DNA from 3 places in the Nitrogeniibacter aestuarii genome. Region 1 is predicted to be linked to each of the others. Evidence: predicted binding sites of a transcription regulator. Region 1 holds the regulator's gene; each other region holds the start of a gene.
What was found. Region 1 encodes FNR, which switches genes on or off when oxygen is low (the NO sensors DNR and NnrR bind a similar motif). Its sites were predicted from a motif close to TTGANCTAGNTCAA; they were not measured.

Region 1 (10,688 bases):
TGGCCCGTGCATGTGGGGAGCTTCGCGGGGGCACTGGGCCTGGCGTGGGGGTTCTACGCCAGTCATGGGGCTTGGCTGGCGGCTGGCGGCGTGTTGCTGACGCTGGCGGTGCTGGTGTTCATGCTTGCCTCGGCCCTGGCGCTGCTGCGCACCCCGGCCCGTGGGCCGACAGTCTCCGCGTTGCGTCTGGCGGTTCTTTGGCTGGGGGTGACCGTCGCGATCGGTCTGAGCATGGCCGCCGCACGTGGCGGTTATCTGGGGCTTGAGCCGCTGCAATGGTCGCAGCTTCACGTGGCCGGTGGTCTGGTCGGCTGGGGTGGTCTGCTTGTGGCCGCGACGGCCTATCTGGTGGTCCCCATGTTTCAGCTGACGCCCGCGTATCCGGCGTGGTTCAGTCGAGCCTTCGCCTGGGCGCTCGCTGGCGCGCTGGTGCTCGGTGCCGCAGCGACGCATCCGTTGGCGTGGATTCCGGCCGTCGTCATGGTCATGGGGTTTGCGGTGATGACGCTCGACCGGCAGCGACGGCGGCGTCGCGCCAAGACCGACCTGACGCTGAGCCTGTGGCGCCAGGCCATGAGCTGCGTCCTGCTCGGGGGGGGGCTGTCACTGCTTGTCCTGCTGGGGGAAAACGATCCACGCATCAGCGTGGCGGCCGGTGTGCTGGTGCTGTACGGGGCGTTCGTGTCGCTGATTGCAGGCATGCTCTACAAGATCGTGCCCTTCATCCTCTGGCTGTTCCTGCAGCCGCGCCTGTCACAGGTGCCGCCCATGACGCGCATGCTCAATCAGCCGCTCATGCGCTGGCATTGGTGGGTGCATTCCGGTGGGCTGGTGATGGCCGGACTGGCCGCTTTCTGGAGCCCGATGGGGCTGGGGGCAGGGGTTGCCATCGGTGCGGCCAGCCTGCTCCTGCTGGCCCAGCTCATGCGCGTCGGGCGTCATGCCCAGCGCGCACTGGCGACGCTCTCTCAGCCGTCGTAGCGGCTGAGTTTGGCCACGTCATGCAACATGATCTGCTTGCCCTGGACCGTGATGAGCTTGTTTTCCGACAGATCGTGGAAAACCCGCGAGAGCGTTTCGGGCGTGAGATTGAGGCGGGAGGCAATCACCTGCTTGCTGGTGGGCAGATCGATGGTTTGCTCGCCTTCCTGACACGGGGCCGCATGCGATTGCTGAAGCAGATAGCCAATCACACGCTGGGTGCTCGAGCGCAGGGAATAGGATTCCACGTCGCGTACCATGCTGTGCAGCCGGATGGCCATACCGGCGAGCATGCGCCGGGCAAACCCGGCATCGTGCTCGATCTGATCGAAAACAGCCTCGCTGCTCACGTGCAGCAACAAGGTGTCGCCCAGGGATTCAGCGAAAACGGGGTAGGGCCGGTCCATGAACATCACCGCTTCGCCAAAGCTCTGATGCGCACCCAGAATCTCGACCACCTTCTCATTGCCCTGCGGCGAGGAGAAGGCGAGTTTCATCTGGCCAAAGATGACGTAATAAAACCCTTGGGGGTGGTCGCCACGCTGGAAGAGCATTTCGCCCTTCTTCAGACGTTTCTCGCGCGTGTTCTCTGCAATCTGCTCGATGTCCTCGGCCGACATGGCACTGAACAAGGGCATGCGGCTGAGCAGCCCGGGGATGTCGATCTTGTTTTGGCTCATGGGTCCAACCTTTGTTGATCCGCGAGACTCTAACACGCGGGATTGATCTCTATTTTGATCTTGTTTAACTCACTGACTGTGCCTGAAAAACATGACTGATGCACCCGCCCAACGAATGATCCTCTTCGCAACACCGCATCGAGGAATGTTTTTCACCGGCATGCTACAGAGCGTGCTGGTGATGTTGCCCTGGTGGATCGAGCTGGTCTTGCGCACGCGCGACGGGGGGCTTGACTGGCCATGGCCTGCCGTGTGGTGGCATGCATTGATGCTCATTTACGGGGTGTTCCCGTTCTTCATCTTCGGGTTCTTGTTGACCGTCATACCGCGCTGGCAGAATCAGCCGGATCTTCCGCGCCGTGACTACGCATGGATCTGGGTGGCGCTGACCACCGGGTGGCTGTTGCTTTACGCCGGCTTCGTGGTCCCGGCGCTGCGTGTGGGGGGGCTGCTCGTGGTTGCGTGTGGGTGGGCTGGCGTGTGCGTGCGTTTGCTGCCGATTGCACTTCTCCCCGGACGCGGGCGCCTGCATGCCATGCCCGCGTGGCTGGCGCTCTTTGCCGGCTGGGTGGGCTGGGTCTTGCTGATTGGAATGGCGCTAGATGGAGATGGTCGTTGGGCTCTGTGGGCCATCGACATCGGATTGTTTGCGTTCCTGCTGCCGATCTTTCTGTGCGTGTGTCACCGCATGGTGCCTTTCTTCTCGAACTCGGTACTGCCCGATTACCAGATGGTTCGCCCGGCCTGGGCGCTGTGGGTGCTGCTGGCCGGTGCCGTCCTCCACGGTCTGCTGAACCGGATGGATCTGGCGGCGTGGCGCTGGCTTGTTGATCTGCCGATGGCGGTGCTCGGGCTATGGCTGAGCTCGCAGTGGCGTCTGTTCGACAGCTTTAAGGTGAAGCTGCTGGCCATGCTGCATGTGGGCTTTGCCTGGTTCTGGATCGGCATGGCCTTGTTCGGGCTTCAGTCCCTGCTGCCGTGGTTCGGCATCAGTGCCCTGGGCCTGGCACCGGTGCACGCGCTGGTCATCGGCATGTTTTCGGTACTGGTCATCGGCATGGTCTCGCGGGTCACTTTGGGGCACTCGGGCGCGCCACTGGCTGCCGACGGGCTCACCTGGTATCTGTGCTGGGCGCTGCAGCTGGTGGTCGTTGTCCGCATTCTGGCCGAGTTGATGCCGGGGCGTTCCCTGTGGCTGGTGGCGGCCTCGACCGGGTGGCTGTGCGTGTTTGTGCTGTGGACTTTGCGGTATCTTCCAAGCTTTGTCCGTCCGCGCGTGGATGGAAAAGCCGGATAGGAAACTAACGATGTACATGGCCTTGAAACACCTGCACATGACATGCGTCGCATTGAGCCTGCTGGGCTTTGTGGTCCGTGGGTTCTGGATGATGACGGAGGCGCCGCAGCTCAAGGCGAAGCTCAGTCGCGTATTGCCGCACGTGGTCGATACGGTACTGCTGGGGAGTGCGATCGCGCTCGTGAGTTACTACGACGCGGTGCCCGACTGGGTGTGGGCGAAGGTGGTCGGCTTGCTCATCTACATCGTCCTCGGTACCGTAGCACTGAAGCGTGGGAAAACGCGCCAGGTACGGATCGCTGCATTCGTGCTGGCCTTGATCACGTTTGGCTGGATCGTGTCGGTGGCGCTCAGCAAGTCATCCGCCGGCTTCTTCGCTTGAGTTTCGGAGTCTAAAAGAGCATGACCGAATCGCTCATTCCTGTGGCGCCGGCCTTGGACGAACCGCTTGAAATCCTGTCCGCCTGCCACGGGCGGGTGAGGGCGAATCTTCAGACGCTGGACCGGCTCATTCGCTGGCTGCCCGATCACGGCGCTGACAAGGATGCGCAGCAGGCGGCAATCAATGTCATGCGCTACTTCAACCTCGGTGCGATGAACCATCACCAGGATGAAGAAGAGGATTTGTTCCCGGTGCTGCTCGAACGCTGCCCGGCGAATGTCCGCCAGCGCATCCGGCGCCTGGTTGCCTGGATCAAGGACGACCATCGCGCGCTGGAAGCCACCTGGGCGCAACTGCGTGAGCAGCTTGTGATGGTGGCGTCGGGTGACAGTGATCAGCTCGACGCAGACGTGGTGGCAAATTTTTCGGCGCAGTACCTCAATCACCTCGATCGGGAAGACAACGAGCTGTTTCCGCTGGCAGCCAATATTCTGACCGACGCGGACATCCGTCAGATGAGCGAGCGGATGCGGGCACGGCGAACCGGTAGCCATCAATGAAAACGGGCGCCAGAGGCGCCCGTTTTCATTGATTGAGGCTCAATCAGGCACTCGACTGATTGTTGAGCAGGGCCTTGAGGCCATCGATATCCAGGATCTTGATGTGTTTTTGCTGCACCGAAATCAGCCCCTGATCCTGGAAACGGGAGAAGGCCCGAGATACGGTCTCCAGCTTCAGACCGAGGTAGGAGCCGATTTCGTCGCGCGTCATGCGCAGGTGGAATTCGGCTGCGGAGAAACCGCGTGCAGTGAAGCGCTGTGACAGGTTGATCAGGAACGCTGCCAGGCGCTCCTCGGCACGCATGGACCCGAGCAGCATCATGACGCTGTGATCGCGCACGATCTCGCGGCTCATCACCTTGTGAAACTGGTGTTGAAGTGACTCGACCTCCCGTGACAGCTCTTCGAGCTTGTCGAAAGGAATGATGCACACTTCACTGTCTTCGAGCGCCTGCGCATCGCAGGTATGGTTCTCGGTGCTGATGCCATCCAGACCCAGAATCTCGCCGGACATCTGGAAGCCGGTGACCTGATCCCGCCCGTCCTCGAAGAGCACGTTGGTCTTGAAAGACCCGGAACGCACAGCGTAAATGGCCTCGAAATGATCGCCGGCGCGGTAGAGGTGCTGGTGACGCTTCACCTTTCGACGGCTGCCGATGAGTTCATCAAGCTGCTCGATCTCGCCGTTCTCGAGTCCAAACGGCAGGCATAACTCCTGCAGATTGCACTGGGAACAGGCGGTTTTCAGGTCCGCTGCCGTGACCTTGATGATGGCGCCGCGTTGCATTCAGCTCTCTCTCCGTCTTACTTCCAGTTGCTTGTTCCGGGGCTGTCCGGCAAGCCCCGTTGATCCACGTCAACTCAGTTGGGGCGGGTTTTTGAGATGGTAGGCTCCAATCGAGGAAGCCGCAAATCATGGACAACCAGAAAGAACTTGTATTCGACCCGAACCTGATCCGCAAATTCGACGTCAATGGCCCACGCTACACGTCGTACCCGACAGCGGACCGCTTCGTCGAAGCCTTCAATGCCGACGCGCTAACCGATTGGCTTGGACAGCGCGCGGGCGGGGGGTTGAGCCGACCCTTGTCATTGTACTTCCACATTCCGTTCTGCAACACCATTTGCTACTACTGTGCCTGCAACAAGATCATCACCAAGGACCACAGTCGTTCCGCCAAGTATCTGAAATACCTGGCGAAAGAAGTGGCCATGCAAGCGGCTGCCCTTAATGGAAGCCGGGAGGTGATCCAGCTCCATCTGGGCGGTGGTACGCCCACTTTCCTGTCGCATGACGAAATGCGCGAGCTCATGACCATCGTGCGACAGCATTTCACGCTGTTGCCCGACGGCGAATATTCGATCGAGGTGGACCCGCGCAAGGTCGACTACGCCACCGTGGCGATGCTCGCAGAAGCAGGTTTCAATCGTATGAGCATCGGCGTGCAGGATTTCAACATCGATGTTCAGCGAGCGGTCAATCGGGTACAGAGCTTCGACGAGACCAAGCTCGTGCTTGATGCCGCGCGCGAAACGGGTTTTCAGTCGATCAGCATGGACCTGATCTACGGCTTGCCCAAACAGAATGTGATCAGCTTCAATCGCACACTGCAGCAGGTGCTTGAACTGTCACCCGACCGCATTTCACTCTACAGCTACGCTCACCTGCCAGGGCTGTTCAAACCCCAGCGGCGCATCGACGCGGCCGACATGCCCAGTGCCGACACCAAGCTCCAGATCCTTCAACTGGCCATTCGCCGGCTGACCGAGGCGGGCTACGTCTACATCGGCATGGATCACTTCGCCAAGCCGGACGATGAACTGGCCATCGCCCAGCGCCAGGGCCGGTTGCATCGAAACTTTCAGGGCTACAGCACGCACGCCGAATGTGACCTGCTGGCCTTCGGTGTGTCGGCCATCGGCAAGATGGGCCCAACGTATTCACAGAACGTGAAAACGCTCGACGAGTATTACGACGCCCTCGATCAGGATCGCCTGCCTGTGCTGCGCGGTATCGAGGCGACCCAGGACGATCTGCTGCGCCGTTCGATCATTCAGGCGTTGATGTGCCACTTCGAGCTGTCGATTCCTGCGCTCGAACAGGCGCACATGATCGATTTCAAGAGTTACTTCGCGGCCGAACTCGAAGACCTCCGCGCCATGGCCAAATCGGGCCTGGTGACCGTGGGTGACGAGTGGCTCACCGTCGAGCCTGCCGGGCGCCTGCTGGTGCGTGGCATTGCCATGGTTTTCGACAAGTACCTGCGCGCCGATCGCGAACGGGCCCGCTACTCCAAGGTGATCTGACGCTGGGGCAGGTCGCGTGCTAGGCTCGCGGCCTGTCGTCTCGTTCTGATGTCCCATGCCCGAAACCGGTTACTTCGCTGTCTTTCTCATTGGCCTGCTCGGTGGAACGCACTGCGTCGCCATGTGCGGCGGGATTGTGGGCGCGCTGACCGTTCAGATCCCCGGGCAGGTCAAGCGCCAGTGGCCGATCCATCTCACCTATAACCTCGGCCGCATCACCACGTATACGGCGCTCGGGGCCCTGCTCGGGGCCATCGGCTCGGTGGGCTTGTTGTTTGACAACTTTCTGCCGGTCCAGATGACGCTGTATGTGCTCGCCAACGTCATGCTCGTGGCACTCGGCCTGTACCTCACCGGTTTCACCAAGTTGCTGGCTCCCATCGAAAAAGCAGGGCATGGCATCTGGAAGCGTGTTCAACCACTCACCCGGCGTTTCCTGCCGGCGCGTGGGCCAGCGCAAGCCTTTCCGCTCGGATTGCTGTGGGGGCTGATTCCGTGCGGGCTCATCTACTCGGTGCTTGCCACTGCACTGGTCACCGGGTCGGCGGCCCGAGGGGCAGGGTTGATGCTGGCCTTCGGTCTTGGCACCTTGCCCAACCTGTTGCTGGCCGGCATGTTGCTCAAGCGTCTGAGAGGTATCACGCGCAATACTTGGGTGCGCACGGGCTCCGGCATTCTCGTCCTGGCGTTTGGCGTCTATGGCCTGATCAACGCCCCGACGCTGGGTGCGGCCTTGTGGAGTGGGGTGGTCTGCCACACCTGAAGGGAAAGGGCACTGCGGCGCACGACATGGAAAGGCGCGCTATCATGTCTATATTCAGTTTCTCTAATGGAGTAAGCCGTGGCCAAAACCAGTCATGACCTCGTCGTCGAGGCCAAATCCAAGATCAAGGAAGTGTCCGTGGTCGACGCCCGCGAAATGATCCAGAGCGGCGCGGTCGTGCTCGATGTGCGCGAACCTGGCGAATTCGAGAACGGGCATGTACCGGGCGCCATCAACTTGCCGCGCGGTCTGCTGGAATTCAAACTGGCCGCCACCCCCGAACTCAATCAGCCGGACACACCCATTGTGGTCTACTGCAAGACCAGCGGTCGCTCTGCGCTGGCCGTGGCAACCCTGGCGGACATGGGCGTGACCAATACCGTGAACATGGGTGGCGGCTACGATGCCTGGGCCGAAGCGGGTTATCCGACCGACAAGCCGCCCGCAATCGATTACAACTGATCGGCCGGCTCGTCCGGATGGGCGAGCGTATGCAGGATGGGGCAGGGCTGGGCCTCGCTGCCATGCGCGCAGCAGATCACCAGCTCGGCCAGGGCCTGCTTCATGGACTGGAGTTGTTCGATCTGCGCTTCGATGCGGATCAGTTTTTCAGAGGCGATCTGTCTGGCCAGCGTGCGGTCCTCGTGCTCGTCGAGATCCAGCAGCTCGGCAATCTCGTCGAGCGAAAATCCCAAGGCCTGAGCGCGCTTGACGAAGCGCAGGCGGGAGAGCACGTTCTGGTCGTAGCGGCGGATGCTGCCGCCGGGTAGCGCCGGCGTGGGCAGCAGACCGCGTCGCTGGTAGTAGCGTACGGTCTCGACCCCGACGTCGGCCGCCTTGGCCAACTGGCTGATGGTCATCGATGACATGCGAACCCCGTTGAAAGTGTGTTGACTCTGTACTCAGGTACGGAGTTTAGACTCATATCCATTGAATGGTTCGGAGTTCATCATGAACGCACCCCAACCCCTGGCCACTGCACCACAGCAACTGGATCTGCCCATTGAAGGCATGACCTGCGCTGCCTGCGCTTCGCGCATCGAGCGTGTTCTCAACCGATTGCCGGGCGTGGACGCTCAGGTCAATCTTGCCGCCGAGCGCGCGCGCGTCCGCATCGATGGCAGCGAGACGGACCGTAACCAGGTGGTCGACAGCATTCGCAAAGCGGGTTTTCAGGTGCCTGACACGCACCAGGAACTGGCGATCGAAGGCATGACCTGCGCCGCCTGTGCCACCCGTCTGGAAAAAGTCCTGGGCCGGGTCGATGGCGTCGAAGAGGCAACCGTCAATTTCGCCACCGAAACAGCGCAGATGCACTACCGGCCCTGGGACGTGGTCCTATCCGACATCTTCGCTGCCGTCGAGAAGGCGGGGTTCACGGCGCACCCCCACGGCGACGACAGCCGCACACAGGAAAAAGCCCGCAAGGTCGCCCTGTGGACGGCTGAGCGTAACCGGTTCTTCATCGCGCTTGTGCTTACCTTGCCGCTCGTGGCGCAAATGCCGTTCATGTTCTTCGGTGACGGCGGGCATGACCTGATTCCGCGTGGTTGGCAATGGGTGCTGGCCACGCCGGTGCAATTCTGGATCGGCGCGCGTTTCTATCGGGGGGCGTGGTCGGCGCTGCGCGGCGGCGGTGCCAACATGGATGTGCTCGTGGCACTCGGCACCTCCATGGCCTACGGTTTCAGTGCCGTGGTGACGGCGCTGGGACTGCATCAACACCATGTGTATTTCGAGGCCTCGGCAACCATCATCACCCTGGTGCTGATGGGCAAACTGCTTGAAGCCCGCGCCAAGGCGAAAACGGCAGACGCAATCGAATCCCTGGTGCGTCTGCAGCCGCGCACGGCGTGGGTGGAGCAGGACGGCCAGCTCGAGGAAGTGTCCGTCGACAGCCTCAAGCCGGGGCAGGTGTTCGTGGTGCGTGCCGGCGACAGCGTGCCGGTCGATGGCGAGGTGGTTTCGGGCCGGTCAGCGATTGATGAATCCATGCTGACCGGCGAGAGTTTGCCAGTGGGCAAGAGCGCAGGTGACAAGGTGTTTGCCGCGACGGTCAATGGCGAGGGTGCGTTGCGTTGTCGAGCCGAGGGCGTCGGCAGCAACACCTTGCTCGCGGGCATCATCCACATGGTGGAACAGGCACAGGGGTCCAAGGCGCCGGTGCAGCGCCTGGCCGACAAGGTGTCGGCGGTCTTCGTGCCCGCGGTTGTGGGGCTTGCGGTGCTGACGTTCATCGGTTGGTGGCTCGTGGCCGGAGACGCCGTGCAGGCGCTGGTGAACGCGGTTGCGCTGCTGGTGATCGCCTGCCCGTGTGCGCTGGGCCTGGCAACGCCCACGGCAATCATGGTGGGCACCGGGCAGGGGGCGCGAGCGGGCATTCTGGTCAAGAACGCCGAGGCGCTCGAGCGCGCGGAGAAGCTCGCGGTGCTGGCAGTGGACAAGACCGGCACGCTCACCGAAGGCAAGCCGGCGGTTGTCGACGTGCAGACCTTTGCCGGTTTTGAGCGCCAACAGGTGCTCCAGGCAGCGGGGGCGCTCGAAGCGGTGAGCAGCCATCCTCTGGCGCGGGCCATCGTGGCCGCCGCAGGTTCGACGGCTGCGGCCGCCGAGGTCGATACCGTGCCGGGCAAAGGGCTTCAGGGTGAGATCGACGGCCGTCTGTGGCGGGTCGGCAGTCCGGATTTCCTGCGAGAGCAGGGTGTTGATGTCCCGGGGGAGGCGATCGAAGCGCTGGTCCGCGCCGGGCGCACGCCGGTGGCCGTCGGTGCCGATGACACCCTGGCCGCCCTGATTGCCATTGCCGATCCGGTCCGCGAAACGTCGAAGGCGGCTGTCGCTCGATTGCAGGCCGAGGGGGTTCGCGTGGTGATGCTCACGGGCGACCACCCGGGTACGGCTGCGGCGGTGGCGGGCGCGGTGGGCATCGATGATTATCAGGCCGGCGTGATGCCTGGCGACAAGGCTGCAGCGGTGGCAAGGCTTGCCTCCGACAAAGGGCTGGTCGGCATGGCGGGCGACGGCATCAATGATGCGCCGGCGCTGGCGGCGGCCGACGTGTCCTTCGCCATGGGCGGTGGCTCGGATGTGGCGCTGGATGCGGCCGATGTGACGCTGGTGCGGAACGACCTGAACAGCGTTGCCGATGCCGTGGATCTGTCGCGGGCAACGCTGGCGAAGATCCGTCAGAACCTGTTCTTCGCATTTTTCTACAACGCGCTGGGCATCCCGCTCGCCGCGTTGGGTTTTCTCAATCCGGTGGTGGCCGGTGCCGCGATGGCGGCCAGTTCGGTGTCGGTGGTGAGCAATTCGCTGCTGCTGCGTCGCTGGCAGCCGGGGCGTGGTAGTCGCCGCTGACTATCAGCAAGGAGTTCAGTCATGGAAACAGCACAGTTCAAGGTCGAAGGCATGAGTTGCGGCGGATGCGTCAAGGGCGTGACCGCAGCGCTGTCGGCGGTTGAGGGCGTGACCGATGTCAAGGTCGAGCTGGAGGCCGCTCAGGCGACGGTGCAGTACGACCCGGCCAAGGCCACGGTCGCCCGCTTGCATCAGGCGGTGGAGGACGCAGGCTTCGACGTGGCCTGATAGTGCAGATCGATCTGCATCTGACGGAAGTCGGTGCGTGACAGGGGTCTGGCGTAGAGGTAACCCTGCGCAAGGTCACACCCCAGTTCGCTCAGGAAGGCTTCCTGGGCTTCGGTTTCCACCCCTTCGGCAA
Region 2 (10,688 bases), 1.7 Mb from region 1:
TGGTTGAGGGCATCCACGAAGGTGGGGGTCCACGCCTCGCCGCCACGGGTCAGTCCGGTAATCATGATCAGCTCGCCACTTCACTCAGCGCCGCCTGCAGGCGCGCGTTGGCATCGGCCCATGCCTTGCAGGCATCGTAGGTGGTCTGGGCGATGACGGGGATATCGTCGTAGGCCGCCGGCAGGCGATCTTCAACGAGATCGTGCAGTTCGGAGGCCTTTTCGGCGGAGATGCGCTTGAGCTTCTTGACCTCTTTCTCGAGCGCCTTGAGTTCTTCGTCGGTCATTGGATGACTCCTTTGATCGGTTGTTGATGCGTTCGCCGCTTGCGCCTCCCCCTTCCAGGGGAGGTCGGGTGGGGGATGGGTCTCATCAGTGATTCCCGGGCGAAAACCCCATCCCCACCCTCCCCTTGAAGGAGAGGGAGCGGCGCCCCTTCGTTACATGCCGGCCACGTCCGGGTGCTTGCCGATACGCTCGATGGCGATCGACAGCAGCTTGTCGGCCTCGTCCTTCATCTTGGACAGGGTCGGGAAGCCGAAGCGATGCACATCGCGCAGGGTCTTGTCGATCACCACCAGGTAACCCACGGTGATCAGCGCACGGCCGAACCCTTCATGCGTCAGATGGATGAGCGGCACGGCCAGCTGACGGCACTCTTTCTCGATGAGCACGGCAATGGCGTTGTAGAAGCACTTCACGCGCGCCAGGGTCTCTTCGTCAGGGTCGCCCACGATGGGGATATCGGCCTTCTTCTCCTTGGTGAGCACGAACGGGTCGAGCAGCTTCTCGATGGAGTAGCCGGCATAGGTGCCATAGGTGTCCAGGGCGCGCATCTGGCGCGACATTTCCTTGATGAAATCCGTCTCGAGGATCGGATCGTCTGCGACCACGTCAGTCATGGTGTTGCTCCTTCACAAAAGTTGAAATGCGTTTCAATCGTCCAATCGGGGTGTCACCCGCAGGGCAGGAATCACCCGCAGGGCGACACGTCCGATGGTCATGGCGCCGAGGAAACCGCCCACGGCACCGACGATGGCGGTGGTGTCCGAGCCGGTGGCATTGCCGATGCCGGCCCCGACCATGAGCCCGATGGCCGGCCATACGTAGCCGAGCAGGGCCTGAAGGGTGAGCGCGCGCACCGGCACACTCACCGTCACGTGCTCGCCTGGTCGCAGCTGGCGCGTCGCAGGCACCCGGAGCACGGTGGCGGGCAGGCCTTTGGCGACCTGACCGACCCCGCAACTGCTCCCGTGCCCACACGCGCTGCAGCCGCCCGTGTCCACCACCACGAGCGCCTCGCGCCCCTCGATGGCCTGGACAATGCCGGGGTGTGATAGACGTGCATTCATCCATCCCACCCTTCGTCGGCCATGTCCGCGAATCGGTCTTCGGACCGGTTCTGCGCCGCGATGGCCTTGTCCACCCAGGGGGTGCCGCCCTCGCGCATGGCGGTGGACAGCTCTTCGAGCAGGATGCGGATCTCGTCCACCTCATCGCAGCGGATGGGCTGTATGCCACGGGCCAGACACTGCTTGATCGCGGAGGCCCCCACGGCCATCACGTACACCGCCTGGCAACCGTCCAGAAAGCCGATCTTGGCGGCCAGCTTGTCCTCGTTACCGTCCTGGGCTTCGGCGGCAAACTCGCCATAGCCGACGAGGTTGGCCTTGCCGGGCTCCACGTCGTAGATGGCAAAGGCTTCGGCCGAGCCGAAGTGCTGATTGACGCGCTCCCGGTCGGTGGAAGCAAAAGCAACTCGAATCGTCACGGCCGGTTCCTCCTTAATGGACCACGCCAGCTGCAGTCGCCGGTTCGCCATGGGTTTCTCCTGCGCCTTCGGACGCGCGGTAGATGGATCGATAGGCTTCGATTTCATGGTGTGCCCCCAGGATGAGGTTCGCGAGGTCGAACAGGGCCTGGCGCGAGCCGCGATAGCCCACCCAGGTGCGTGCATAGCCGCCCACCAGGTCGTACTGGGGAAAGCCGATGCGCATGAGTGGAACGTCGAGCCGGTGCGCGGTCTCGGCGCCATGGGAATTGGTCATGAGGAACTGGGCACCGCCCTTGCGCGCCGCCTTTTCGAGATCTTCCAGATCACCGACCAGCACCTGGTCGACCGGCAGGTCGGCCAGGGCCGGGCCCTTGGCGGGGCTGACGGCGCCGACAATCTCGGCGCCCATACCGGTCATGAAGCGGGTGATCTGGCTGAGCAGGTCGGGGTCGGCGGCCACACCCACACGGGCGAAGCCGAGCATGAAATGCGCGTCGACCATGGCGTCCTGCAACTGGGCACGATGGCGGTCGATACGTGCCGGCACCGGTTTGCCGGAAATCTCCGCCAGGGCCAGAGTGAAGGCATCGCAGGTGTCCAGCCCCATCAGTCCGTCAAAACGGTAGTCGGGCACGCCGGTGCGCTCACGCAGCCGGTCGGCCGCCTTGTAGAGCGACGGACCGATCACCAGCGTGGCGGCCGACTCGCCCATGGCCGTGATCTCGGCGCGCGGCGTGCCGCCCAGGGTGTAGGGGGCATGCGGCTGGAAGGCCTGGTCGGTGAGGTGCCCGTCGAGCGAGTCGCCCACATCGGGCAACACCACGGCACGCATGCCGAAGGCTTCGATCCATTCGCGGATCGCTTCGACATCACCGGGGGTGAGCATGGACGAGGCCAGCACATTGACCTGCTTGGGGCGCTTGCCGGCCAGGTTGCTCGTCGGCACCAGGGTGTCGATGATCGCCTCCACCGCCAGCGCAAAGCCCGACTCGAAACAGCCCACATAGTCCGGCGTGTTCACCGGCACCACGGTCACGTCATCGAACTCCGGAAACTGGCTGCGAAACTCGCGCACGCTGCGATGGATGTCCGTGCCCTGGGTCTCGGACAGGCCCGTGGTCACCAGCCCGATCACATCCGGCCGGGTTTTCGAGGCCAGCGTGTGCAGGGCCTGCACCACGTTGTCGTCGGCACCCAGAATCGTGGAGACCTGATCCATGGCCGTCGTCTGCAAGGGGATCGGCTCGCGGAAGTGGCGCACGAAAAACACCTTGCCGAAGGCGGTGCAGCCTTGCGAGCCGTGCATCAGCGGCATCGAGCGACCGAGCCCGAGGAAGGCCAGCGAGGCGCCCACGGGCTGGCTCACCTTGAGCGGATTGACCGCCAGCGCTTTCTTGGTGGGGATGATGTCAGCCATGTTCGTGCCTCACGCGCTCATCAGGGCGCCACTGGTGCCCTGGCCCCAGGGCGCAGGACGGCGGACCGCCTCCCACACCGGGCTGTTCATGGAAAGCGCCAGCTGGCGCGCCAGCTCGGCCATGCCGGCGTAACCGGCGTAGGCGAATTCCCGCTCCTGGTTGATGTCGAGGAAGGGAATCTTGGCCTTCAGGGCGGTGTAGAGATTGCGGCCCCCGGCAATGAGGATGTCGGCCTTGTATTCGCGATAGACATCGAGCAGGGCCTTGGGGCTGCCGTCCTCGATCATCTTGGTGTCGTCGCCCATGATCTCGCGGATGCGCGCCTTGTCTTCTTCGGTGGACTTCTTGGTCCCGGTGGCCACCACCTTCATGCCCAGATCCTGCAGGGCCGAGACGATGGACCAGCTCTTCACACCGCCGGTGTAGAGCAGCACGCGCTTGTCCTTGAGCAGGGGCCGCCAGGGTTCGAGCGCCGCCATGGCCGCGGCCGTCTCGCGGGCGATGACGATCTCGGTGCGGGTCTTGAGGTCTTCGTCACCGATCAGCTCCGCAAAGCCGCGCAGGGCGGCGTTCATGTCCTCGATGCCGTAGAAGCTGCCCTCGAAGAAGGGCACGCCATGGTTGTCCTTGAGCTTGCGCGCCACGTTGAGCAAGGCCTTGGCGCACACCACCATGGTGGCGTCGGCCTTGTGCATGGTCTGCACTTCGCGGAAACGGGCATCCCCCGACAGGGTGCACAGAATGCGGTAGCCCAGCTCGTCGAAAAGCGGATGCACATGCCAGAACTCGCCGGCGATGTTGTATTCGCCGATCAGGTTCACGTCGTAGGTGGGGCGCCCGTCGATGCGCGGCGGTGCCGGCTCGGGCTCGGCGGTACCGACCACGTACTTGAACATGGCCTCGCCGGCGATGCGGTTGCCCAGATTCTTGGTGCCGTAGAAGCCGGCGGCATCCACCGGCACCACCGGCACGCCCCAGCGCTCGGTGGCGGCTCGGCAGGCGGCCTCCACATCGTCACCGATCAGCGCGGTCACGCAGGTGTTGTAGACGAACACCGCCGCCGGCGCGTAGCTCTCGATGGCCTGCTTGATGGCGTGAAACAGCCGCTTCTCGCCGCGCCCCATGACCACGTCGGTCTCGGACAGGTCGGTGGTCATCCCGATGCGATAGAGCTGCGGGCCGGAGGAGCGGGTGCCCCGGTTGTCCCAGCTGGAGCCGGCACATGCGATGGGGCCGTGGACGATGTGCGCCACGTCGGCAATGGGCAGCAGGGCGATCTGTGCGCCGTCAAACGAACAGCCACCGGCCGCCGCACCCGGCTTGGGGCGGGCACATCCGGACTTCTCTTTCGTGTTGTGACTGCAGGCCGGCTCGTCGAGCAGGGCCTGGATATCGCTGGCTTTCATGGCGTTCTCCACGGTTGCAGTGGAGATTTAGCAAGTAGGGTGCCAACGCCAAGCCATTGTTTTCAATGGATTCTGATGTTCACCCCCCATGTCACAAACACGACAATTCGCAGCAAACGCGCCTTGAGTCGCGATGTCGACATTGATACAGATCATTAACCCTTATAACGAAATGGTTAAAGTCGCCGCCAAGCTTGATTTCAAATCACCTGTACCGAGGCCAGATCATGAAGAAAACCCTGCTTGTCGCTGCCATCGCCGCCACCCTGAGCGTCCCCGCCTTTGCCCAGTCCCAGGGCGACTGGATGGTCCGCGTACGTGCCGTAAATATCGACACCGCCAACAAGTCCGACGCCATTGCCGGCCTCGCGGGCAAAGACGACATCCATGTGAGCGACAAGGTGATCCCGGAAGTGGACATCAGCTACTTCATCACCCCCAACATCGCCGCCGAGCTGGTGCTCACCTACCCGCAGGAACACAACGTCAAGCTCAACGGCACCGACCTGGGTACCGTCGAGCAACTGCCGCCCACCCTGCTGCTGCAGTACCACTTCATGCCCGAAGCCCAGTTCCGCCCCTATGTTGGTATCGGCGTGAACTACACCCTGTTCACCAATGACGAGCTGATCATGGGTCTGGAGACCGAAGACAGCAGCGTCGGCCTCGCCCTGCAAGTGGGTATGGATGTGAAACTGGCCGACCAGTGGTACCTGAACGTGGACGTCAAGAAGATCAAGATGGGCACCGACGTGAGCATCAACGGCAACAAACTCACCCATCTGGACATCGACCCGTGGCTGGTGGGTATCGGTGTCGGTTACCGGTTCTGAGAGCGCCGGTCACGGGGCGTCACCCTCCCTCTCGACTCCCTTGCTTTGACCGATTCGGGGCGCATTGGCGCCCCGTTTTTTCGTCCGTCGCCGGCTCGTGCTGCCCGCCCGGCAACGGGATCACCCCCGGGCCGGAAACGCCAACGGCCTGAGCCAGTGCGCCCGCCAGGCAAGCACCTGCGCAATCAGGAGGCCGGCGCCCGCCAGCAACATCCACCAGACAAGCACCGCCATCGACGGTCGATCCGCGATGAAGCAGCACACCGCGCAGAGCACCAGCGCCAGCCCGCCGGCACGGCGCAATCGCACGGCAACGCCCCCGCACAATACCGCGTCGCGCCCCACCACCTGACGCCAGTGCACCTCCAGACTGAGGGCCAGCCAGCCCATGCCGGCGACGGCGCAGAGGGCGGCCAGACACAACCAGATCGCTTCAGCCATGGGCCCCCTCCGCGACGGTGGATGAGACGCAAAGCTGTTGCCGCCCTTCGAGTTTTCGTGCCGCCCAGATGCTCACGGCGGCAGTGGCCAGCAACGCGAGATCGACCCCGGCCACGGCCCAGTAGGGGTCGGTCACCATCGTCTTGATCAGATGGTCGCCGGTGGTCAGCCAGTTCAGGCCGACCGCCATCAGGGCGAGCCAGGCAATGGCCCGGCATTGCTCCCGCCAGGCCGGGTTCATGCGCGCCTTGAGCACTGGCCGACTGCGCAGCCACGCATGCCCCAGGGTGAGCAGCCACAGCCCCCAGAAGGCGAGTTTTTCCCACGCCCCTTTGCCGTCCACCTCCGGCGGCAACAGACGATTGACCACCAGCATGCCCACGGCCGCCATCACCATGCCGGTGACGGTGGTCACCGCCAGCGCATCGACCACGCGTGCGCCCTGACTGCCGGTGTCGGCATGCATGCGCCTGCGCTTGCCCACGAAGAAGATGAAGCCCGTGGCGATGCAGACGCAGCCGATCAGCCCGCCCAGCACGTAAAGCCATCTGAGCAGCCAGTGTTCGAAGTGCTGCAGATGCAGGCCGGTGAGGAATTCGTTGATGTGCCCGACCGCGCTGGGCGGTGGTTCCTCGCGCAGCACCTCGCCGGTACTGGCCTTGAAGTGGATGGCCTGCCCGACCAGCGCCACTTGGTCGCTGCCGGCGCGATACAGGCTGACATAGCTGTTGGCGTCTCCCAGATGCTCGATGGTGAGCAACCCCACGTGGCCCGGCATGTCGCGCGCTGCCCAGCGGCGCCGGGCCTCGGCCACCATGGCGTCGACCGAGGCCAGCGGCGCGGCGATGCCGGCCGGTTCATGCGGCAGCCCGGTGTGCTGCGCCTCGAGCACCTCATGCTGCTTGTGCAGGGGTTTGAGCAGGGTCTGGCTGGTCGGGAAGTACACCGTGCCGGCAAAGATCACCAGCCCGGTCAGCGCGAAGAAGAAGTGGAACGGCAGGGCCACCACACCGGTCAGGTTGTGAAGGTCCAGCACGCTGCGCTGGGTACGCCGCCGGGGCCGGAAGGTGAAGAATTCGCGAAACATCTTGCGGTGCATGATCACGCCGCTCACCAGCGCCACCAGCATGGTGAAGCCGGCCACACCGACCAGCCAGTAGCCCAGGTTCAGCCACGGCCAGTTCAGTTGGTAGTGCATGGGATAGAACCACTCGCTGCCGATCTTGAGCGCGTCCGCTTGCAGGAACCGGCCCGAGCGCGGATCGATGGTCGCCCACCCATGCACATGCGCGTGCTCGTCAGCCGCGTCCTTGAGCCGGTTCGGCACATCGAATTCGGCGCCGATCTGAAGCACCGGGTCGCGGTGCGTGGTGTAGGCCCACAGCGACGCCATGGGCAGGGTCTCCGGCGCGGGCAACGGCCCCACGACACGCGCCTGGGTCGCCGCCATATCAACCGGATGCGGCTTGAGCTGCGCATACACCGGTTGCAGCACCGCATCGAAGCTGGGCATCGGCTGCGGGTCGAAGCGTGTGTCGGGAATCGCCCACCGGTCGATCTCGCGATCGAACACCGACAGGGTACCGAAGAAGAAGACGACCATCAGCACGAAGCCGAGCACCAGGGCCATCCAGGTGTGCAGCCAGGCCATGGCCTGGCGGAAGTGGGAGAACATCGCCAAGGCCTCCTCAGGAAAGCATCATCTGCTGCACGCCCCAGGCGGCAGCCGTCATTGAAATAGCGCCGGCCACCAGGACTACCCAGACGCGCACCAGCCGGGCGGCGGCAAAGGCCCAGAGAAACAGCGACAGATAGACCGGAAAGACGAGCAGCAACAGCGCTGTTTCGGCTTCGTGGAAATCGATGCCCAGCGCCACCGACCCCGCCATGCCCAGCGAGACGAAGCCCCAGGCAAAGGCATAGCCCCCCAGCAGCGCAAGCGCCAGGCGGTGAAGGAGCGCCCATGACGGTCGCCTGCCGGGCGCGTCGGTATTGCCCCGATCAGGGGTCGGGGCGGTGTCCTGTGAAGTTGCACTCGTCATCGTTCTGCCTTTGCTTCAATAGGTATCGTCGACTGGACGCACCGGAGGCCGGGCGGTCCGGCCTCCGGGCGCGCTCACAGCGTGTAGTCGAGCGACAACAGCATGGTTCGGGGGGCGCCGTAGATGGCGCCGTACTGGACCGTCCGCAGATATTTCTCGTCGAACAGGTTGTAGACGTTCAGGCGCAGGGCGGCCTTGTCGCTCAGTCGGTAGGTCGCGAAGGCGTCGGCGATGGTGTAGGCGTCCTGCCACGCGCCCCCGTCCTTGGAGACGTCGGACTGCCAGCGCACGGCCGTCCCCACCCGCAGGTCGGGCAGCCCGGGCACGCGGGTGTCGACACGGAGCTTCAGGGTGCGACGCGGCACCCATTCGTAGATGTCCTTGCCGTCTTCGCCGGTCAGCCTGAGCGCGGTGTAACCGGCGGTGATCCGGGTATCCGCGCCGATCTGCCCCGTGGCTTCGATTTCGATGCCGCGCGAGGTCACATCCCTCGGCTCGTAGTAGTTGCGCTGGGCAACCGCGTCGAACCCGGCGATGGTCGCCAGCCCCTGCTGCTCGGCGGAGAACACGGCGAAGGTGGTCAGCAGCTTGCGATCGAGCCATTCCGCCTTGACCCCGACCTCGGCATTGACGCCCTTCATCGGCGCCAGGAAGGCGCCATTGATATCGCGCTGGTCCTGCGCCTGGAAGATGTCCGAATACGAGGCATAGGCCAGCGCGTCGGGCGTGATGTCGTAGGTCACCCCGACATACGGACTCGCCTTCTCGGTGGTTTCGTTGTCGAGATTGGTGCCGCCGCCATAGATGGCCGTCCCGTCCCGCGTCAGACGGATGGCATTGACCCCGACGATGCCCTTGAGCCGGTCGGTGAGCGCCAGGCGGGTGGCGGCATACAGGCGGGTGATGCGCTGGTCGCCATCCGAGGCCACGCTCCTGGCACCCCAGTCGGGCTCGGGATAGACGTCGCCGGCATACGGAAAGGCCGGCAAGACCGGGAAGGTGGCCCCCGCATACGAGTAGGTGAGCGATGTCTGCTTCGAATGGCTCAGCCCCAGGACCGCGTCATGCTGGCGGCCAAAGGCGTCGAACCGACCGGTGAGATTCACATCGACGATATCGCTCTTCGACTCGCTCTGGCTGCGGTAGGGCCAGCCGATGAGCCCGGTGTTGTCGTTGTTCAGATAGCCGGTCAGCGAGTAGGCGTAGAACAGCCGGGTGCTGCCATCCCCCTCGGTGTGGTTGTAGCTCAGCTTGGCTTCCCAATCGGGCGACAGCGCGTGCAGGTACTCCACAAAGGTGTTGACCGACCGATTGTTCCAGCGTGTCCAGTCCTGCGAGGTGGAGGCCGACACATCGAAATCGGCCAGGGTGCCGTCCGCATAAGGCAGCGTCAGCGAGCCCCACATGGGCGAACGTTGCCGGGCGTCCTGGTAGGTCAGACCGAAGGTCAGCACGCCGTTGTCACCGACCTGCCCTTCGAGCACCCCGTAAATGGCGGTGCGCTTGTCGTGCAGTGCGCGCAGGTGCGAGTCCTTGTCCTCGTGCGCCACCACCAGCCGCCCGGCCCAGCTACCGTCCTCGGTCAGCACCTTGTTGTAGTCGAGCGCCACACGTTTGAAGTCATGCGAGCCGCCGGTGATCTGCACCTCGCCGCCATCGTGGTTGGTGGGCCGCTTGCGCACGAAGTTGATGGTGCCCGACGCGTTGCCAACCCCGGTGAGCAGGCCGTTGGCCCCGCGAATCAGCTCGATCTTCTCGAACAGGAAGGTATCCATCTGGCCTTCCACCAGCCCCCAGTCGTTGGTCATGCCCATGCCGTCGATCTGGGTGAGCATCACGTCGAAGCCACGGGCGTTGTAGCCCGTCCGGTTGGTCTCCCACGCTTCCACGTTGATGCCGGTGCCCATGCGCAGCGCGTCGTTGCTGGAGCTGATGCCGAAGTCACGCAGGCTTTCCTGCTCGATGGTGCTGATCGTCTGCGGCGTGTCCTTGATCTCCATGGGGAGATTGGTGGCCCCCTTCGAGACGCGGAACTCCCGTTTGTACTGGACGGACACCGTGGGCAACTGCACCGGGGCCTGCGGTTTGGCCGCCGGGGCCGGTCGCAGCACATAGCGCCCCTGGTCATCGGTCGCGGCCTTCAGGCCGGTTCCGGCCAGCAGGGCCGCCAGCGCCGCGTCGGGCGTGAGGCGGCCCTGAACACCGGGGCTCTGCCTGCCCCGCGCCAGTTCGGTGCTGCCGGAGAGCAACACCCCCGATTCGCCCAGGAAGCGCGTCAGCACCGTGTTCAACGGGCCGGCGGGGATGTCATAGCTGCGCGCGCTGGCCGCCGCAGGGGCTTGCGCCTGGGCAGCGCCGATCCAGCCGGCGGCAACGCCGCCCAGCAGCAAATGGACGGTGAGGGCCGTGGTGCGCAGGGCGTGGCGTGGCACCGGCGTGTGGCACGCGAGCCGGCCATGCGGCGATGGGTGACGAGTCATTCGGATTACCCCTTTTCAGTCGTTTTCTGGTTCGAGTCACGGACCGGAACGCGTCAGCGTCCGCAGGCCGACCACCGCCCCCGCGCGGCGGCGGGGTCGGGCGTCGGCAGGGGATTGGCTGGTGCCGGCACGCGGTGCATCCCCGGGGGCGATGGGGGCGCTCGCTGGCGGCATTGGCTACTCGCACGCCCCGGTCAAGCGGGGGGCGTGCAGGGCGACGATGTGTGAGTCCTCACCTGGTCAACCGGATGAGCGGGAAAAATGTGGAAGCCATGGGTGAAATTTTTTCGGCCCG
Region 3 (10,688 bases), 830 kb from region 1:
TCGAACAACTTGACGGGGTCGCGCTCGGGGACACCCCATTCCGTGTCGTGATAGGCCACGTACAGCGGATCGTCGCCGCACCACGGGCATCGATGTAAACCGGATGTCATGAAAAGGCGGCCTCGGGCAGTGCCAAAACGGCATTCTATCCCGAGGCTCGCCTGTCGGGGAGGTCAGTCCTGCAGGGACAGGACGCCGAGCTTGATGGAATTGTCTTCCGGATCGTTCGAGAGCACGAAACCGAGGCTTTGCACGAAGCGCAGCATACGGTCGTTGTTCGAGAGGAAAACCCCGTTCATATAGGCCAGGCCGCGATCGCGGGCGGTCTCGATCAACACGCCCATGAGCCGTCGGGCCAGCCCGCGATGCTGCCAGTCGTCCGAGACGACAATGGCGAATTCGCAGGACTCGCCGTCCGGATTGACCGCATAGCGAGCGACGCCAATCTCGGTTTCCTTGCCTTCCACCTCCACGGTGGCGACGAAAGCCATCTCACGGTCGTAGTCGATCTGTGTGAGGCGCACCACCATGGCCGGTGGCAGCTCGCGCATGGTGTTCATGAAACGGAAGTATTTCGACTCGGCCGACAGATTGCGGACGAACTCGGCCTCGATTTCCGCGTCTTCCGGTCGAATCGGACGGATCGTGATCTTCGTGCCGTCGGGCACCGTCCAGTGCGAGATGAGGTGCTGCGGATACGGGTGAATCGCCATGTGGTCGTAGCGATCGGCCGTTGGCGAGACGTTGTCGGCGTGGATACGCGCGTCGACAACCACTGCGCCGTCCTCGTCGATGATGAGCGGATTGATATCCAGCTCCTTCATCCAAGGCAATTCGCACACCATCTCCGAGACACGCAGGAGAACGAGTTCGAGCGCCTCCATGTTCACCGGCGGCATGTTGCGGAACTCGTCCAGGTAGCTGCTGACGCGTGAGGAGCGAATCAGGTCGCGGGCGAGATAGGTGTTGAGCGGTGGCAGGGCAATGGCGCGGTCCTTGTCAGCTTCGACACGGGTGCCGCCTTCGCCGAAGGTGATGATCGGCCCGAAGACCGGGTCGCGTCGCACGCCGACCATGAGCTCGCGGCCGTTGGGCTTGCGAATCATGGGCTCGATGGCCAGGCCGTTGATATGGGCTTCGGGGTGTGCCTTGCGAACGCCTTCCAGGATCTCCTGATAGGCCGTGCGGACGGCGGCCAGACTGGTCAGATTGAGGCGAACGCCACCCACGTCCGACTTGTGTTTGACGTCGGGCGAATCAATCTTCATGGCCACCGGCAGACCGATCTCCTCGGCCAGCACCATGGCTTCAGTGGCGGAGCGGGCGACAACGGTTTGCGCAATGGGAATCCGGAAGGCGGCCAGAATGGCCTTGGATTCCATTTCGTTCAGCACCTTGCGGCGCTCGTTGAGTGCCGTCTCTATGACCAGGCGTGCGCTTTCGATCGAAGGCGGGTTGAGTTCGGTCAGCGATGCCGGCGTCTGAGCGAGCAGCTTCTGGTTGCGGTAGTAGGCCGAGATGTGACTGAACAACTCGACCGCAGGCTCAGGGGTGCGGAAGGTCGGGATACCGGCGCCATCGAAGAGCTTGCGGGCTTCGGTGACGATCTCTTCGCCCATGAAGCAGGTGACGACCGGCTTGTCGGCGTTGCGCTCTTCCTCGATCAGTGCCTTGGCCACTTCGGTCGGATTGGCCATGGCCTGCGGCGTCAGCATGACCATGACACCGTCTACATTCGGCCCCTCAAGCACCGCCTTGATGGCTGCGCGATACCGCTCGACATTGGCGTCGCCGAGCACATCCACCGGGTTGCCGTGCGACCAGGTAGCGGGCAGGGCCGCGTTGAGTTTTTCCAGCGTACTTTCGGCGAAATCTGCAAGCGGGATGCCAAGGTCCGCGGCCCGGTCGGCCGCCATGATGCCGGGGCCACCACCGTTGGTGATGATGGCAAGGCGGTTGCCACGGGGGCGGAAGTGCGAGAACAGGGCGTTGGCGGCGGCGAAGAGCTGGCCCAGGTTGTAGAGGCGGATGACGCCGGCACGGCGCACTGCGGCGTCGAAAACCGAGTCTTCGCCCACTTCGGCGCCCGTGTGACTGAGCACGGCGCGCGAGGCTTCGGGGTGGCGACCCACCTTGATGAGCAGCACCGGTTTGACACGGGCGGCGCTGCGCAGCGCACTCATGAAGCGGCGCGCATCGCGAACCCCTTCGACGTAAAGAAAGATGCTCTCGGTGCGCGGGTCAGAAATCATGAACTCCAGGGCTTCGCCGAAGTCGATGTCGCTCGACGAGCCCAAGGAGATGACGGAGGAGAATCCCACGTTGTTCGGGCGTGCCCAGTCGAGAATCGCGGTACACAGCGCACCGGACTGGGAGATGAAACCGATGGAGCCGGGTAGCGCACGGCCATGGGCAAAAGTGGCGTTCAGGCCCAGCTCGGGGCGCATGATGCCCAGGCAGTTGGGGCCGAGGATGCGAATACGGTGACGACGCGCCGTCTCCAGCATGGATCGCTCAAGCGCTGCGCCGCGACGGCCGGTTTCCGAAAAGCCGGCCGACATGATGATGGCGGCCTTGGCGCCGGCACGGCCACAGGCATCGATGACCGAAGGGATCTTCTGCGCGGCAATGGCGATGACGACCAGATCCAGGCGCTGTGGCACGTCTTCAACCGAGGCATAGCAAGGGACACCCTGGACTTCTTGGTGCTTGGGATTGATGGCGAACAGGCGGCCCTTGAACCCACCGTCTTTCATGTTGCGCAGAACGACAGTGCCGATGGCGTCTTCACGCTCGCTGGCACCGACGATGGCGACGGATTTGGGCTCGAACAGCGGGGTTAGATAGTGCTTTTCTTTCATGTCTCGTCCCTTTTCAGGACTGCCGTTTTGGCTCGGTCACAGCACCGAGCGATCGATGGATATTGCATTGCAGCAAACAAGAGCATAGTGCAATGCATCATTTCGAGGGATGACACAGATCAGATTTGTTGTAGCAAATGTCGAAAGGTGTGGCAGTTCGCACACACCGCTATCGACATCAGTGCCCGATACTGAAGCTGAAGCGAGCGCCTTCACCGGGGACCGAATGGGCTGAAATCCTGCCACCATGACGCGCGATGATGCGCTGAACGGTCGCCAGCCCGATGCCCGACCCTTCAAACTGGCTGTTCGGGTGCAGCCGATGGAAGGGGACGAATAGCTTGCTGGCGTACTCCATATCGAAGCCGACGCCATTGTCCTCCACACAGAACTGCACCTCGTCATCCGTGCGGGTGGCAAAGAAGGAAATGCGCGACACCGGCTTGCCTTTGCTGAACTTCCAGGCATTGCGAACCAGATTTTCAACGACAACGCGCATGAGTGTGGGGTCTGCATTGGCCGTGAGCCCGGGAACGATGTCGGTCACCAGCGTGCGGTCGGGGTCCGTGATGCGGATTTCATTGATGACGTCGGTGACCATCTGGCTCAGGTCAATGTTGTTTCTGCGCAGCGGCTGGCGCGTGAGGCGAGCCAGTTCGATCAGGTCATCGATCAGTTGGGCCATGCGCCCGGTGGCCGTGCGAATACGTTGCAGATAGGTTCGGGCGGTGTTGTCGAGCTGCGGGTCGAGGTCTTCCTGAAGAATCACCGAAAAACCATCGATGGCACGCAGTGGTGCGCGCAGGTCGTGCGACACCGAGTAGGAGAAGGCCTCAAGCTCGCGGTTCGATGTTTCGAGTTCCGCCGTTCTTGCACGCACGCGGGCCTCGAGTTCCATATTCACGTTGCGCAGGGTCAATTCGGCGACCTTGCGTTCCGTGATGTCGTCGAGAGAGCCGGTGGCGCCGGTTACGGTGCCCACCTCGTCATAGACCGGCCGGGCGTGGACTTCGAGCCATCGCAGTTCGCCCGCCATGTTGCGGATACGCAATTCGCATTCGCATTCCTTGTCGAGCGAGGCCAGCACCGCTTCGAGCTTGACGCGGCCAAAATCGCGATCGTCGGGATGCACGTAGTCGGTGAGCGGCTGGCCGATGCTCTCTTCGACCGGAAAGCCGGTGGTTCGCGTCCATGCCGGGTTCAGGAAGATGAAGCACCCGTTCAGATCCGTCTGGAAGATCACCTCGTTGATCGAATCGACCACTTCCTTGTAGCGCGTCCGGCTTTGCTGGAGCGCAAGCTGGGCGGCCTTGCGATCACTGACGTCGCGCACCAGCGAGAGGATGGCCGGGCCGTCGTCGAACTGGGTGACGACGCTCGTGATCTCCACGTCTCTGCAATCGCCGCCGGGCTGCACGATCTGGCGGTGACGAATCGGCAGCTGGGCGCCGTGGATCGCCTCGGTTGGCACGGTCAGCGGGTTGGTGGTGTCCACATAGAAACGATCGAGCGGCTCGCCCACCAGCTCATTGACGTCGTCGATACCGAAAATCGTCAAGGCGGCTCGGTTGCCAAAGATGATGCGGGCATCGCGATGCACGATGATGCCGTCGGGCGAGACGTCAACCAGCCGGCGGTAGCGTTCTTCAACCGCATGGCGCTGGCGTTCTGCGTGTACCCGGGCCGTGATGTCCTGGGTGATGCCGATACAGGTGCGCAGGTCGCCGGCCTCATCACGCAGCGCACTCACGGCGACCGTGGCCCAGACATCCTGCCCCGATAGATGGACGAAGCGCTTTTCCCGGGTGTAGGCGTTGATCCGGCCATCCTTGAGCGCGCTGAAGAACTTGATGTCCTCATCCCGATCGGCCGGATGCGTCAGCTCCTTCAACGTCCGACCGATGAGTGAGGCCGGATCCCCGCCGAGCATCTGGGCAAAGGCGTGGTTGGCGCTCTCGATGCAGCCCTCGGGATTGGCGTTGGTGATGCCGACCGGCGCCTGTTCGAAGGTGGTGCGGTAGCGCGCTTCGCTCTCGATCAGCGCATGCCGGGTCTCGTGCTCCTGCGTCACATCCCGGGTGACGCCCCGATACCCTGAGAACCGCCCGGATGAATCGAAGGTCGGGCGGCCCGTGATCGAGAACCACACACGACGTCCATTGGGGAGCGTGCGTTGATAAATGAAGTTGTCGAACGGTTCATGCGCGTGCAGTGTGGCGATGTGCTCTGCCCATTCCGGTGCCGTTTCGCTCGCGCCGACCAGTTGCCATCGGGTCTGCCCGAGAGTCTCCGATTCACCCAGCTGGATCGGGTTGTTCGGGCTGGTGAGGACACGGGTGAAGCGAAACTGCGCGTCCTGTTCCCAATACCAGTCAAAGAAGGTTTCGATCAGGGTGCGGAAACGGCTTTCGCTGGTACGCAGGTCGCGCTCGGCGTCGATTCGCTGGGTGATGTCCCGCCCGATGCCGCGGTAGCCGATGAACAGTTCGCCATCGAAGAGCGGCTTGCCGATGAACTCGAGATGGCGCACTTCATCGCTCAGGTCGCGACGGCTGACAAGCACACTGATGTTCTGGTGGCCTGCCATGCGCAGCTTCAGATTGCGCCAGGTGTTGGCGTCGGTTTCATCGCCGGGGAGCTCCCACGGCGCCTGACCGACCAGTGTGTCCGGGTCCATGTTGGCAACGCTGCGGATGCCGCTGCTGATGAGCGTGAAATGGTGCTCGCGGTCGGTCTCCCAGAGCCAGTCGCTGGATTGTTCGACGAAATCGAGAAGCCGGGTCTGGTTGAACTCGGCCACCTTGGTGGCACGCTTGGCGAACTCGGAGGCAAAGTGATACGTACGCAGGTAGCGAAATCCGAGCAGAACCAGCGCCGCGAGCACGGCTGCACCAAAAATGGCAGCCGTCAGCCAGGGAATGGCTGTCAAGGTGGCAGAGGCAGACGGATCGCTACTGGCGACCGCTGCCACCGGGCCCGAGATGCCTACGCCGTGATGTTGCCACCAGCGAACCAGCAAGGCCGCAACACCGGTGGCACCGACAGCGGCGAGCAGAATCGACACCGTCAGCACGGGGCGAAAGGCGTGATCACTCTGAGATTGGCCCGGTTCCGGGTGTCGACTGGAAGGCAAGGTTCTTCTACTGCCTGTCGCGCCGCGTGCGGAGCACCAGCGGACGGGCGCATGATTCAATGGAATTTATCCCGCGTCTGCGCATCATAACGTGAGAATGCCAGAGCATTGATCCTATGGCCTCGGCTGAAAAGACGACGTGACTTTTTGCGCTGGCACAAGAATATTCCGAAGAATTTCAGGAGACCCGTCAAGCATGCAAGACAAGCTACAAGTACCGGGCCTGTTCAAACAGGCGGCTTATATCGATGGGCGCTGGTGTGACAGCGCCGACACGGTGGATGTGTTCAATCCGGCCAATGGTGAGCGACTCGGTGGCGTACCGAGACTCGGGGCAGACGAAACAAGAGAGGCCATCGCGGCGGCCGAGAAGGCGTTCCCGGCCTGGCGGGACCGGCTCGCCAAGGAGCGCTCGCAGATCCTTCGCAAGTGGTTCGACCTCATCAACGAGCACGCGGACGATCTGGCGCGAATGATGACGCTGGAGCAGGGCAAACCGCTGAGTGAATCCAGGGGTGAAGTGGCGTACGCCGCCTCGTTCGTTGAATGGTTCGCCGAGGAGGCCAAGCGGGTCTATGGAGACACCATACCCACACTTGGCAAGGACCGCCGCCTGATGGTGATTCGCCAGCCGGTCGGCGTCTGCGCGGCGATCACACCCTGGAACTTCCCCGCGGCCATGATCACGCGCAAAGTGGCGCCGGCCCTCGCGGCCGGGTGCACCGCCGTTGTCAAACCCGCCACACAGACGCCGTTCACCGCGCTGGCGCTCGCCGAACTGGCCGACCGTGCGGGTTTTCCGCCGGGCGTGTTCAACGTGGTGACCGGCGACACGAAGGCCATCGGTGGCGAGCTGACGGGCAACCCCACGGTGCGAAAGCTGTCATTCACCGGGTCGACCGAGGTCGGGCGTGTGTTGATGGAGCAGTGTGCGCCGACCATCAAGAAACTGTCGCTGGAACTGGGTGGCAACGCGCCGTTCATCGTGTTCGACGATGCCGACCTTGACGCCGCGGTCGAAGGCGCCATGGCGTCCAAATACCGGAATACCGGCCAGACCTGCGTGTGCGCCAACCGCATTCTGGTTCAGTCATCCGTCTATGACGCATTCGCCGAGAAACTGGCCGCCCGGGTCGGCGAGCTGAAAGTCGGTTTCGGGCTGGACGAGGGCGTGACCCAGGGCCCGCTGATCGATGAGAGTGCCGTCGAGAAGGTCGAATCCCACATTAGCGATGCACTCGAGAAGGGCGCCCGCGTGCTGACCGGCGGAAAGCGGCATGAGAAGGGCGGCACCTATTTCCAGCCCACCGTATTGGCCGATGTGACGACCGAGATGAAGGTGTGCCGGGAGGAAACGTTCGGCCCGGTGGCGCCGCTGTTCCGATTCGATGACGAGGCCCAGGGCATCCGCATGGCCAATGACACCATCTTCGGGTTGGCGGCGTACTTCTATTCCCGTGATGTCGGGCGTATCGTAAGGGTCTCGGAAGCACTGGAGTACGGCATGGTCGGGATCAATACGGGCGTGATGTCGAACGAGGTGGCGCCCTTTGGTGGCGTGAAGCAGTCGGGGCTTGGGCGCGAGGGCTCTCGGTACGGCATTGATGAGTATCTTGAGATGAAGTACCTGTGCCTGGCGGGTGTGGATCAATGAGCGGCCATGGCGACCTCTCTCCGTCGCCATGGGTGGTGCGATTTGCTCCCCTGATTCTCGACGGCGGTCGCGTTCTTGATCTGGCGTGTGGTCGGGGGCGTCACGCGCGTCACCTGGCCGACCGAGGCTTGCATGTCATTGCCGCCGATCGAGACGAAGCCGCGCTTGAAGTCGTGTCTGAAGTGCCGGGGGTGGTGACCTGCCACCTTGATCTCGAAGACGGATCGCCGTGGCCGTGGGAGGCCGAGGCTTTCGACGCGATTGTCGTCGCCAACTATCTCTACCGGCCGGCTTTCCAGGCCATGCTCGACTGCCTGAAACCGGGCGGTGTTCTGATCTACGAAACCTTCATGGTCGGGAACGAAGCCTTCGGGCGGCCACGCAGCCCGGAGTTTCTGCTGGAGGCCGGCGAGCTATTGCTGCGGTTGAGGGACGAGTTCTGTCCGGTGGCCTTCGAGCAAGGCATCGTCGGCGACCCTCCGCGCGCGGTGGTTCAGCGTGTCTGTGCCGTCAAGGACACACAGCCTTATCAATTACCCGAAACCACGCCAGCCTGAAGCGGTACACACTCACTGCTTGAGGATGGCGGCGGCGACAGCATCAATGCCGCCCTCCGACAGATCGCTGCTTTCGACGCGTCGGGCATTCGCATAACCCTGATAGTTGCTGTTCTGGGAGCGCCGATAGAGCGGATCGTAATGCTGATCAATCAACTCGGTAAACAGCCGGGGCAGATCATGCGCGTCCGCATAGTCGTTCCAGCGGTCGAGTGTCTCGTTGGGCAGGATGCGGCGCAGGCAGCCGAGCTTGAACTTGAGGTCTTCCGCATCGTCGCCCAGGTACGCGTAGTCCCGGAGCAGAAACTCGATACGTGCCTCACGACTGGCGTCGATCATGACGCACTCGCTCTCGCGCATGCGCTCGATCAACGCGCCAGGTAAATGGATGCGGCCGATCTTGCGGCTTTCCGCTTCGACAAAGACCGGCTGTTCTGGCGTGAATCGGCTCAGTTGCTGATACAGCAGGGTTTCAAAGAACTTCTGGCTCGGTTGTGCGGTGCCGGGCAGGGCGCCGAGCACCGAACCCTTGTGCGCCGCCAGGCCTTCCAGATCAAGTACCTGGGCACCCTTGCGCTCCAGTGCTTCGAGCACGCGTGTCTTGGCGCTGCCGGTCGGACCGCTGACCACCTGGAATTCGAAGGTTCGGGGCAGGGTTTCGAGCGCGCTGACCACCTCACGGCGGTACTGTTTGTATCCACCCACGAGCTGGCAGGCGTCCCAACCGATCATGCGCAGCCAGGTGGTAAACGCACCGCTTCGCTGGCCACCACGCCAACAGTAGATCAGCGGACGCCAGTGGCGGGGCTTGTCCTGAAAGTGGGTGAGCAGGTGGTTGGCAAGATTCTGTGCGACCAGCGCACCGCCAAGCCGTCGGGCGTCGAACGGAGAGACCTGCTTGTACATGGTGCCCACCTGGGCTCGCTGCTCGTTGTCGAGCACCGGCATGCTGACGGCACCGGGCAAGTGATCGTCAGCGAACTCCGCGGGTGAGCGAACATCGATAATCTCGTCAAATTCCGGGAGCTGTGCTACGGTCGCGCTGCCTTTTGTCATCACCTGTCCAGTCGCGCCGATCCGGCGCCAGAAACGTCACATGTCTTCTATTCGATTGACCGAATTCTCCCACGGCGGCGGCTGCGGCTGCAAAATCGCACCGGCCGTGCTCTCCGATATCCTTGCGCGCTCGCCGCTGGGGGTCATGCCCAAGGAACTGCTGGTGGGGAATGCCTCGGCAGACGATGCCGCGGTCTATCAGCTCAACGAGTCCCAGGCCATCGTCGCGACGACCGACTTCTTCACGCCGATCGTCGATGATCCGACCGACTTCGGGCGCATCGCTGCGACCAATGCCATCAGCGACGTCTATGCCATGGGCGCGACGCCCATCATGGCGCTGGCCATCGTCGGCATGCCGCTCGACAAGCTGCCGGTCGAGGTGATTGGGCAGATCCTGGAAGGCGGTGCGAGCGTCTGCGCCGAGGCGGGTATTCCGGTCGCTGGCGGGCATTCCATCGACGTGCTCGAACCCATCTACGGTCTTGTGGCTCTGGGGGTGGTTGATCCGGCGCGCTTGCTGCGCAACGACAGGGCACGGGTCGGCGATGTGCTCGTTCTGGGCAAACGGCTGGGGGTTGGTGTGCTGTCGGCTGCGCTCAAGAAGGGGCAGCTGTCCAGTCAGGGTTACGCGCAGATGATCGCCAGCACCACGCAGCTCAACACCCCGGGACCACGCCTGGCCATGATCGACGGTGTGAATGCGGTCACCGACGTGACCGGCTTCGGGCTGGCCGGCCATTTGCTGGAAATGTGTCGTGGCGCCGGGCTACGGGCCGAGGTGGGCTTCGACACCTTGCCGCTCATCGACGAAGCGGTGCACTTCGCCAGACAGGGCGTGGCCACCGGCGCTTCGAATCGAAACTGGAATGGCTACGGCGCATCTGTCGAACTGGATCCGTCGATTGCGCCCTGGCAGCAAACCTTGCTGACGGACCCCCAGACCAGTGGCGGTTTGCTGGTCAGCTGTGCGCCGCAGGCCGTGGACGCAGTGCTTGCCTGTTTCCACGACGCGGGGTTTGACGGTGCTTGCGTGATCGGTGAAATGGCTCAGGGCGAGGCGCGCGTCAGCGTTCGCTGAGCTTGACGCCGGCGCGGACCATGGGTTCGATGGCCGGCCACACATTGTCCAGAATTGCGGGCTGGGCCTCCGCGGTCGGATGCAGGCCGTCGGGCTGAAACCATTCACGCCGGTCGGCAAAGCCCGCCAGCAAGAAGGGCACAAAGGCCGTGTTCCGTTCTGAGGCCACGGTTTCGAAGGTTTGACGGAACTTGTTGGCATACGCGGGGCCATAGTTCGGTGGCAACTGCATGCCCACCAGCACCACTTGGGCACCGGCTCGACGGCTGTGGTCGATCATGGCTTCCAGATTCGATTTCATGCGTTCGAGCGGTAATCCACGCAGTCCATCGTTGGCCCCCAGTTC

Region 2: J0W34_RS20660 (OmpW/AlkL family protein) is a predicted target of FNR. The motif match lies at 4,740-4,753, and genes of this name have one in related genera.
Region 3: J0W34_RS10370 (bifunctional acetate--CoA ligase family protein/GNAT family N-acetyltransferase) is a predicted target of FNR. The motif match lies at 2,971-2,984, and genes of this name have one in related genera.

The regions. Positions count from the first base shown of each region.
Region 1 covers NZ_CP071321.1:1,427,321-1,438,008, forward strand. Annotated here, with positions in the region: gene J0W34_RS06585 (hypothetical protein) at 1-981, shown strand, start outside; gene J0W34_RS06590 (Crp/Fnr family transcriptional regulator) at 969-1,661, opposite strand; gene J0W34_RS06595 (NnrS family protein) at 1,777-2,958, shown strand; gene J0W34_RS06600 (SirB2 family protein) at 2,969-3,340, shown strand; gene J0W34_RS06605 (hemerythrin domain-containing protein) at 3,361-3,900, shown strand; gene fnr (fumarate/nitrate reduction transcriptional regulator Fnr) at 3,944-4,687, opposite strand; gene hemN (oxygen-independent coproporphyrinogen III oxidase) at 4,816-6,207, shown strand; gene J0W34_RS06620 (sulfite exporter TauE/SafE family protein) at 6,263-6,970, shown strand; gene J0W34_RS06625 (rhodanese-like domain-containing protein) at 7,049-7,432, shown strand; gene J0W34_RS06630 (MerR family transcriptional regulator) at 7,423-7,839, opposite strand; gene J0W34_RS06635 (heavy metal translocating P-type ATPase) at 7,922-10,327, shown strand; gene J0W34_RS06640 (heavy-metal-associated domain-containing protein) at 10,349-10,555, shown strand; gene J0W34_RS22275 (bifunctional diguanylate cyclase/phosphodiesterase) at 10,519-10,688, opposite strand, start outside.
Region 2 covers NZ_CP071321.1:4,435,233-4,445,920, forward strand. Annotated here, with positions in the region: gene fdxB (ferredoxin III, nif-specific) at 1-65, opposite strand, end outside; gene J0W34_RS20630 (CCE_0567 family metalloprotein) at 68-286, opposite strand; gene J0W34_RS20635 (NifX-associated nitrogen fixation protein) at 440-901, opposite strand; gene J0W34_RS20640 (SoxR reducing system RseC family protein) at 935-1,351, opposite strand; gene J0W34_RS20645 (NifB/NifX family molybdenum-iron cluster-binding protein) at 1,348-1,821, opposite strand; gene nifN (nitrogenase iron-molybdenum cofactor biosynthesis protein NifN) at 1,784-3,190, opposite strand; gene nifE (nitrogenase iron-molybdenum cofactor biosynthesis protein NifE) at 3,200-4,597, opposite strand; gene J0W34_RS20660 (OmpW/AlkL family protein) at 4,825-5,430, shown strand; gene J0W34_RS20665 (DUF3325 domain-containing protein) at 5,551-5,871, opposite strand; gene J0W34_RS20670 (PepSY-associated TM helix domain-containing protein) at 5,864-7,546, opposite strand; gene J0W34_RS20675 (hypothetical protein) at 7,560-7,913, opposite strand; gene J0W34_RS20680 (TonB-dependent siderophore receptor) at 7,988-10,393, opposite strand.
Region 3 covers NZ_CP071321.1:2,259,174-2,269,861, forward strand. Annotated here, with positions in the region: gene J0W34_RS10365 (DNA-3-methyladenine glycosylase I) at 1-110, opposite strand, end outside; gene J0W34_RS10370 (bifunctional acetate--CoA ligase family protein/GNAT family N-acetyltransferase) at 174-2,861, opposite strand; gene J0W34_RS10375 (PAS domain S-box protein) at 3,040-5,925, opposite strand; gene gabD (NADP-dependent succinate-semialdehyde dehydrogenase) at 6,191-7,648, shown strand; gene J0W34_RS10385 (class I SAM-dependent methyltransferase) at 7,645-8,205, shown strand; gene mnmH (tRNA 2-selenouridine(34) synthase MnmH) at 8,218-9,261, opposite strand; gene selD (selenide, water dikinase SelD) at 9,302-10,342, shown strand; gene J0W34_RS10400 (arylesterase) at 10,329-10,688, opposite strand, start outside.